One region of the Bradyrhizobium sp. 1(2017) genome, then DNA from elsewhere that is predicted to be linked to it. Evidence: predicted binding sites of a transcription regulator. Region 1 holds the regulator's gene; the other holds the start of a gene.
What was found. The regulator LexA, encoded in region 1, represses DNA repair genes until DNA is damaged. The targets are predictions, from matches to a motif close to TGTTCNNNNTGTGTTCNG.
Positions count from the first base shown of each region.

Region 2: a site for LexA is predicted at 2,448-2,465, ahead of HAP40_RS04435 (DNA recombination protein RmuC). Genes of this name have one in related genera too.

Region 1 covers NZ_CP050022.2:4,489,556-4,494,210, forward strand. The annotation lists gene glp (gephyrin-like molybdotransferase Glp) at 1-1,000, shown strand, start outside; gene lexA (transcriptional repressor LexA) at 1,178-1,879, shown strand; gene HAP40_RS21295 (hypothetical protein) at 2,284-2,721, shown strand; gene HAP40_RS21300 (ComEC/Rec2 family competence protein) at 2,860-4,655, opposite strand, start outside.
Region 2 covers NZ_CP050022.2:950,962-955,616, reverse strand. The annotation lists gene truA (tRNA pseudouridine(38-40) synthase TruA) at 1-629, opposite strand, end outside; gene fmt (methionyl-tRNA formyltransferase) at 742-1,677, opposite strand; gene def (peptide deformylase) at 1,798-2,325, opposite strand; gene HAP40_RS04435 (DNA recombination protein RmuC) at 2,497-3,696, shown strand; gene HAP40_RS04430 (AmpG family muropeptide MFS transporter) at 3,838-4,655, shown strand, end outside.

The sequences.
Region 1 (4,655 bases):
GGTCATTGGCGAGGTCGCGGCCGGCCGGCCATTCGCCGAGACGGTCGGCTCCGGCGAAGCGGTACGGATCTTCACCGGCGGCGTGATCCCCAATGGCGCGGACGCCGTCGTGATCCAGGAGGATACCGTTGCCGACGGCAGGCGCGTCACGATCAAGGAAGCCGCGGCTGCCGGGCGGCACATCCGTCCCGCAGGCGTCGACTTCTCCGAAGGGGATGTGCTACTGCGCAAGGGAGTTCGCCTCACCGAGCGCGATCTCGCTCTCGCCGCCGCCATGAATTACCCGCAGCTTGGCGTCTGCCGCCGCCCCAAGGTCGCGATCCTCGCCACCGGCGACGAGCTTGTGATGCCGGGCTCCACGCCCGGCCACGGCCAGATCGTCTATTCCAACGGCTATGCCCTACACGCGCTCGCGCGCAGCGAGGGTGCCGAGACCATCGACCTCGGCATTGCCGCCGATACGCTGCAATCCACCGCCGCCGGCATCCGCCGGGCCCGCGAGAGCGGCGCCGACGTCCTGATCACCACCGGCGGAGCCTCGGTCGGCGACCACGATCTGGTCCAGCGGGCGCTCCGGGACGAAGGCATCTCGATGGCGTTCTGGAAGATCGCGATGCGCCCGGGCAAGCCGATGATGCATGGGCGGTTGGGCGCGATGCGGGTGATCGGCCTGCCCGGCAATCCGGTATCATCCTATGTGTGCGCCTTCCTGTTCATGGTGCCGCTGATTCGTGCCTTGTCGGGCCGGTCCGTGATTCATCACCGCCACGAGCGCGCCGTGCTCGGCCGCGACGTGGGCGCAAACGACATGCGCGCGGATTACCTTCGCGCGCGTCTGGAAGAGCGCGACGACGGCACGCTCGTTGCGCTCCCCCTCCATCTTCAGGATTCCTCCCTGCTTGCGAATCTTGCTGCGGCACAGGCACTTCTCGTGCGCATGCCGTTCGCGCCCAAAGCCGAGGCCGGTACGCCTTGCGAGGTGCTGCGCCTGCCCGCCTGAACGGTCCCGCCACACGCATTCCGCGAACTTCGTCGCGTTCACGGTAAATTAAGCAGTTGCGGAACACATATCGAACATATAGTGTCCGTTCATGATTTGTTTCGAGCATGTAGCGGTTCGCCGCTTCAATTCAGCGTCTCGGAATCGAACGACATCAACCGGGGGACTTTGGTCGAGATGTTAACGCGCAAACAATACGAGCTTCTGCGGTTCATCAGCGAACGTCTGAAGGAAAGCGGCGTGCCGCCCTCCTTCGACGAGATGAAGGATGCGCTCGACCTGCGCTCGAAGTCGGGCATTCATCGCCTGATCACCGCGCTCGAGGAGCGCGGCTTCATCCGCCGCCTGCCCAACCGCGCCCGCGCGATTGAAGTCATCAAGCTGCCGGAGCTGCAGGCCGCAGCCGGCAACCGCCGCGGCTTCACGCCAAGCGTCATCGAGGGCAATCTCGGCAAGGTGCGCACGACCTCGAGCCCGCCCGCGGACGAGGGCGAGCGCCCCGTTGCGGTGCCCGTGATGGGCCGCATCGCGGCCGGCACGCCCATCGAGGCGCTGCAGACCCGCAGTCACACCATCAGCGTACCGCCGGACATGCTCGGCTCAGGCGAGCACTACGCGCTCGAAGTGCGCGGCGATTCGATGGTCGAAGCCGGCATCCTCGACGGCGACATGGCCCTGATCCAGCGCAACGAGAGCGCCGATACCGGGGACATCGTGGTGGCGCTGATCGATGACGAGGAGGCGACGCTCAAGCGCTTCCGCCGCCGCGGCGCCTCGATCGCGCTCGAGCCCGCCAACGCCGCCTACGAGGTACGCATCCTGCCGCCCAACCGGGTGAAGATCCAAGGCAAGCTGATCGGGCTGTACCGCAAGTACTGAGAAAGCACTGAGACGACCAGCGGTCATTCGATACCAACGATTCCGATTGGAGCGGACCAGGTTGCCCGCTCCGGCTGGATGGTCTTTCTGGTACTGCGCAGATTGTCCGGCACTTTTCCAGCGCGGTCCTCGGCGTACCGCCGCGAAGCTCATGCTTTGCGACCTCAAGGGATCGACGAGACAGCGATGCGTCGACGCCCGCGCACCACTGACGCCGGCATTCGCCGAATGCACTGAAGCGGGCTTTGTTCCTAATAGATTTGAAAAAATAATGTGATCGCTTCCCGCGAACACCAGCCGCAGATTTGCCCACAACCAAGCAGAGCGTTGTATGCTTCCACTCTGATAGAGGCTTGCGCCTCCGAAAGAGGCGCGGGTTGCTATCATCGAAAGAGGAGCACCCGATGTGTGACTACAGCCTGCATGCCGTTGCATCGCGGCCCGCCGAAGTCGGCGAGACGATCGTGTCGACGACGTTTCGCGGCACCTCGACGCGTGGCTTTGCTTCTGCGGCCGATCCGACCGTGGCCGTCTGCCTGCTGCCGGGAACGGAGCTCGCCTTCGCCGACAACGTCCGTTACGACAATCGCTGGATCTGGACGCGCACCATCAACTCCCGCGTCGGTAAGTTCGGCAAGATTGATCCGCAGATTCCCGATCGCCATCACGACGCGATCGAGTTTCCGGACGGCAAATATGTGCTGGTGACGCAGCTCGTCGAAGGTCAGCGCGCAACCGTGCTGCAATTGCCGGTGACCCAGCCGATCGGCGAGCGCGAGCACAAGCCGCAGATCATCACCGACAGTCGGCCGAGCACGACGCGCCGCCTGCCGATCGACTGATGGGCCGTCCCCGGCCGCCCAGGTCGGGCCTGGATCAAATGCCATCGCCGGCCCTAGCCGGCGAGATGGTATGGTTTGTGTCCCGGCGGAGTTCCGGTCGGACCCGGACCAACCTCGCAGACCAACTCCTCGCAATTATCATTGATCGTCGGCCTGCAAGTCGGCCTCCGCCGGCGTTGCGTCGCGGTTGCGGGCTGCCGCCGCCTTGGGCGCAAGGCTCCCGCCGAAATCACCCTCGCCGGCGCCGGCCGGCAGCCAGGGCCGGCTTGTCCCTCTCGCCCTCACCGCCTGAACCGCAAAACCATCGCCACGCTGCGACAACGCCAGCGCGCCCTGGCTCGTGAGCCGCTGCCGATCGATCACCATCGCCGCGCAATCCGGCGGCGCGGGTCGCGCGGTCACCACCAGTGCGGCGCGGCTGCAATCATCAGCCAGCGCGTCGATGCGCAAGGACAGCGCGACCAACCGGCCATCGGCGAGAGGCGTCACACAGCCGGCCTCGTCGCACGACACGCCGTCGGCCAGCGTACTGCTCGCGGCATCGCGCCGATCGGCGTCGGCCGCTAACCACTCCCTCAGCAGAAAGCTGTCCTTGCTCGCGCGCATGACAAGCAGCTGCCCGTCCCGGCCCCGAACCGCAACGCTCGCGCCGTCTCCGGCAATCAGGATGTCGGGCGGCCGCACCGACATGGCCCAGGCGATGGACGCCAGCAGCACCAGGGCGCCGGACCAGCGCAGGGGCGTTCGCAACAGGCCCATCACGATGATGCCGAGGCTTGCCGCCATCAACGGCGCGATACCGAACGCCGGGATGCGGCCGATGGCGCCCGGCAGAGCCGACACCCAGCGCGACACCGCAACCATCCAGTCGATGCCGATTCCCATCAGCCACCAGAACGCGCTGTCGAGCCCGAAGGGTGCCGCCAGCAGTCCCAGCAGCCCCGCCGGCATCACCAGTGCCGAGACCACCGGCATTGCCCCGAGATTGGCGAGGACACCGTAAGGGGTCACGCGATGGAAGTGGAAGGCGGCATAGGGCGTCGTCGCCAGCCCCGCTATCAGCGAAGCCAGGAACAGCATCGCGATCTCGCGGCCGCCCCACAGCGCGACGCGAGCCGTTGCCGAATGATCGGGCGAGGCAAACAGGTTCGGCATGCCGATCTGCACCAGCGCGACCAGCCCGAGCGTTGCCGCAAACGACATCTGGAAGCTCGGATGCACCAGCGCTTCAGGTGCGACCGCGAGCACGATCAGCGCCGCCACGGCCAGCGTGCGGAAGGTGATTGCGCGGCGATCGACCATGACTGCGATCAGCACCACTGCGGTCATGAAGAACGAGCGTTGCGTCGCGACCTCCGCGCCCGACAGCAGCAAATAGAACGCGGCCGCCACCAGCGCGGCGGCCGCCGACCATTTCTTGATGGCAAAGCCGGCCGCGAGCCCCGGGATCAGCGCCAGCAGCGCGCGCACCGCGAAGAATACGACACCGGCAACGACCGCCATGTGATAGCCGGAGATCGACAGCACATGGCCGAGGCCCGAGATGAACATGGCATCGTTGACGGGCGCGGTGATGGCGTCGCGCCGCCCGGTGAGCAGCGCCGTCGCGATCGCGCGGTTGTCGCCCTCGAGTGTCGCGCGGATACGCGCGTCGATCGCATCGCGCAGGCCCTGCATGAAGGCCGCATAGCGCAGCCGCAACCCGCCGGCGTCGGGCGGCACTGACGCCGTGATCGCGCCCATTACGAAGCCGGAAGCACCGATGCCCTGGAAGAACATGTCGCGCGAAAAGTCGTAGCTGCCGGGGCGCACCGGCGAGATCGGCGGCATCAGCCGTGCCTTCAGCTGCACGAAGCTGCCGACCTCGGGAGCCGTGCCCTTGCGCACCGACAGTCGCACGCGCTCGAGCTTGACCTCGCTGCGCTGGGCCTCCA
Region 2 (4,655 bases), 3.5 Mb from region 1:
CCTTCGCCGACCCACACCAGCGAGCCCACCATCGAGCGCACCTGGCTGTGCAGGAACGAGCGCGCCGAGGTGAGAATCGTGATCTCGCGGCCGTCGCGCGTCACGTCGAGCTGGTCGAGCGTCTTCTCCGGCGACTTGGCCTGGCACTCGGTGTCGCGGAACGTGGTGAAGTCGTGCTTGCCGAGCAGACGCTGTGCCGCCGCATGCATCGCCTCACTGTCGAGCCGGCGCGGCACGCGCCAGGCGTGGCCGACGTCGAGGGCAAGATTCGCGCGGGTGTTGACGATGCGGTAGCGATAGTGGCGCTTGATCGCCGAAAAGCGTGCTTCGAAGGTATCCGGGACGATCTCGGCCTCGAGCACCGCGATAGGATGCGGGCGCAGATGCGCGTTGAGGCCATCGCGAAACCGGCCCGGCGGAAACTGCTTCTCGATGTCGACATGCGCAACCTGGCCGCGCGCATGCACGCCGGCATCGGTGCGTCCGGCGCCGTGCACCCGCAAATCCGCACCCGTCATTGCCTTCACGGCAGCTTCCAACGCGCCCTGCACCGAGGGCAGCGTCTCCTGCACCTGCCAGCCGAAGAACGGCGCGCCGTCATATTCGATGATGAGCTTGTAGCGGGGCATCGATCCAGCTCTATCCGACGTCATTGCCGGGCTTGACCCGGCAATCCATCACCTGGGAGAGAGTTTTGTTAGAAGATGGATACGCGGGTCAAGCCCGCGTATCACGAGTTGGCTAGCTGAACCTCGCGCCCGTCCTCAGCGGTACGCCGCGCAAGAAGTCCGCGGCCTGCATCCGGCCCTTGCCTTCGCGCTGCAGCTCGACGATGCGGATGGCGCCGTCGCCGCAGGCGATGGTGAGCAGATCGTCGAGCACCTCGCCCGGCGTGCCCGCGCCTGTCGCAAGCTCGCAGCGCAGGATTTTGACGCGCGCGTTCTCGCTGACGCCTGCGAGCTCGGCCCACGCTCCGGGGAACGGCGACAGGCCGTGAATGTGGCGCAGCACCGCGCGCGCAGGCTTGGCCCAGTCGATCCGCGCCTCGGCCTTGTCGATCTTGGCGGCATAGGTGACGCCGTCCTCGCTCTGCTTCCTGAGCTGGAGCCCGCCGCGATCGAGCGCGGCCATCGCGCGCACCATGAGATCGGCCCCCAACCGGCAGAGACGGTCGTGCAGATCGAGCGCGGTCATGCTGTCGGTGATCGCAAGCCGCTCCGCCATGGCGACGTCACCGGTATCGAGGCCGACATCCATCTTCATCACCATCACGCCGCTCTCGGCATCGCCTGCCATGATGGCGCGGTTGATCGGCGCGGCGCCCCGCCAGCGCGGCAGCAGCGAAGCGTGCAGATTGTAGCAGCCGAGCCTGGGCGCATCGAGGATCGCCTGCGGCAAGATCATGCCATAGGCGACGACGATTGCGGCATCGGCATCGAAGGCGCGAAATTCGTCGAGTGCTTCCTGACTCTTCAACGTCTTGGGCGTCAGCACGGGAACGCCGAGCTTTCGCGCAGCTTCCTCGACCGGGGTCGGCTGCAATTGCAGGCCGCGGCGGCCGCCGGGCTTCGGCGCGCGGGTGTAGACGGCCACGATCTCGTGGCCATGCGCGACCAGCTCGAGCAGCGTCGGCACGGAGAAATCGGGCGTGCCCATGAAGATCAGGCGGAGAGGCATCGGAAAACCTGCGAAGGAAGCGATGTAGTTACAGTCATTCCGGGGCGGCTCGAAGAGCCGAACCCGGAATCTCGAGGTTCCAGGTTCGATGCCTTGCATCGCCCCGGAACGACAGAGCGCCTACTCGCCCGCGCGCTTGGCGGCCTTCTCGAACTTCTTCATCACGCGGTCGCGCTTGAGCTTCGACAGATAGTCGACGAACAGCACTCCGTTGAGATGGTCGATCTCGTGCTGGATGCAGGTGGCGTAGAGGCCTTCGGCGTCCTCCTCGTGCACCTTGCCGTCGAGGTCGGTGAAGCGGACGCGCACCTTCGCGGGACGCTCGACCTCCTCGTAGTATTCGGGGATCGACAGGCAGCCTTCCTCGTAGACCGACAGCTCCTCGGAGGAGGCGATGATCTCGGGGTTGATGAAGACGCGCGGAAGCGGATTGGTCTCGCCGTTCTCGTCGCGCTTGGCGAGGTCCATGGTGATCAGCCGCAGCGGCTGCGCGATCTGGATCGCAGCGAGGCCGATGCCGGGCGCATCGTACATGGTCTCGAACATGTCGTCGGCCAGCTTGCGGATCTCCGAAGTGACCTTTTCGATCGGCTTGGAGACCAGACGCAGCTGCTTGTCGGGCAGGATGATGATTTCTCTGAGGGCCATGGCCGCGATTTAAGCTGCGCGCCGGATGCGGTCAATCCGGCCCGGAACTCCGTTAACCCGCCGCTAACCATAAATCTTCGACTTTCGTTAACCATAAAAATTAGTGGGTTGTTAACCGTCATCGTTCCCTCTTCGTTCGCACTCAGATGCGAATCGGCTAGAAGAGCAGGCATGAACGACATCATTTCCATGGTGGGCGACTGGCCGGTGCGCACGATCGATGCGCTGATCGGCTTCGGCGTCCTGGTCCTCATCCTGCTAGTAGTCATTGCCGTCGTGATCGCGCGCTCCGGGCGGCGCGGCGCGGAACTCGCGATGGCGCACGCGATCCGGGCCGACGAACTCGAGGAGCGCCTCGCCCAAGTGCTGCATGCCCAGAGCGAAGCGTCCGGCCGGGTCGACGCCATGACCCAGGCGCTGGCCGGCCGCCAGGCCGAGATGGCGCGCGCGGTCAATGAGCGGCTGGATTCGGTGACGCACCGCGTCGGGCAATCCATGGAACACTCCACCCGCAACACCATGGAGAGCCTGCGCGCGCTGCACGAGCGGCTCGGCATCATCGACAGCGCGCACAAGAACCTCACCGACCTCACCACGCAGGTGACCACCTTGCGCGACGTGCTCGCCAACAAGCAGTCGCGCGGCGCCTTCGGCCAGGCGCGGATGGAGGCGATCGTCCAGGACGGCCTGCCGAAAGGCTCCTACGAGTTCCAGTTCACGCTCTCGACCGGAAAGCGGCCGGACTGCGTCGTGTTCCTGCCGGACCAGCGCCCGCTCTGCATCGACGCGAAATTTCCGCTGGAGGCGATGACGGCGCTGCACGACGCCCGCACCGACGAGGAGCGGCGCGTCGCCACGCAGCGCCTGCGCGGCGATGTGATGAAGCATGTCAGCGACATCGCCGAGAAATATCTCGTCACCGGCGAGACCCAGGAGATGGCGCTGATGTTCGTGCCGTCGGAATCGGTCTATGCCGAGATCCATGACGGTTTCGACGACGTGATCCAGAAGGCCTATCGCGCGCGCGTGGTTCTGGTGTCGCCTTCGCTGCTGATGCTCGCGATCCAGGTGATGCAGCAGATCATGAAGGACGCGCGCATGCGCGATGCCGCCGATCAGATCCAGACTGAAGTGATCAAGCTCGGCGACGACCTCGGCCGCCTGCGCGACCGCGTGCTGAAGTTGCAGAAGCACTTTGCCGACGCGAACGAGGACGTCCGCCAGATTCTGATCTCCGCCGATAAGATCGAGAAGCGCGCAGGGCGGATCGAGGAGCTCGATTTCAGCAAGAGCGATGCGGCGGAAGCCCCACGGCTGGTGGCGACGACAGCGCCGGAACTGTTCCCAAGGAAGCTCCAGGCGGGGGAGTAGCTCTGCATCGTCATGGCCGGGCTTGTCCCGGCCATCCACGGCCTTTTCGGAGGCACAAAGAACGTGGATGCCCGGGACAAGCCCGGGCATGACGAGCTTTGTGGAAGAGGCATCACGGCCAGAATCTGCTAACACCGCCGCATGACCGCACCCGACGCGACCTCACCTGCTGACGCTCCCGCCGCCTCCTGGCGCGAGAGCCTTGCCGTTTACCTGCAGCCGCGGGTGCTGATCGTGCTGTTCCTCGGCTTCTCCTCGGGGCTGCCGCTGGCGCTGTCGGGATCGACGCTGCTGGTGTGGATGGCCGAGGCGGGGGTCGATCTTGGAACGATCGGGCTCTTTGCGCTGGTTGGAACGCCGTACACGCTGAAATTCCTGTGGGCGCCGCTGGTCGATGCGCTGCATGTCCCGCTCTTCACGCGTGCCTTCGGCCGTCGCCGTGGGTGGCTGGTGTTTTCGCAATTGCTGCTGATCGGCGCGATTCTGCTGTTGGCGCTGACCGATCCGGCACGCTCGCCACTGTTCGTCGCGCTTGGTGCGCTCCTGGTCGCGACGATGTCCTCGACGCAGGACATCGTCGTCGATGCCTTCCGCGTCGAGAGCCTGCCCGAAAGCGAGCAGGCCGCCGGCATGGCCGCCTATGTCGCGGCCTACCGCATCGGCATGCTGATCTCGACAGCGGGCGCCTTGTTCATCGTCACCGGCTTCGAGGCGGTCGTCCCTCGTGGCGCGGCCTGGATGTGGGGCTATGTGGTGATGGCGGCGCTGGTGCTGATCGGCACGGTGACCGCGCTGGCCGCCACCGAGCCCGCGCAATCCGCGCGCGCCGAGGCCGCCACGGCGGACGAGGGCGCGCTCACGCGGGTGCTTCATGCCGCGCTGGGCGCATTCTCGGAATTTTTGCAGCGAAAGGAAGCGTGGGCCGCGCTTGCCTTCGTCGTGCTGTTCAAATTCACCGA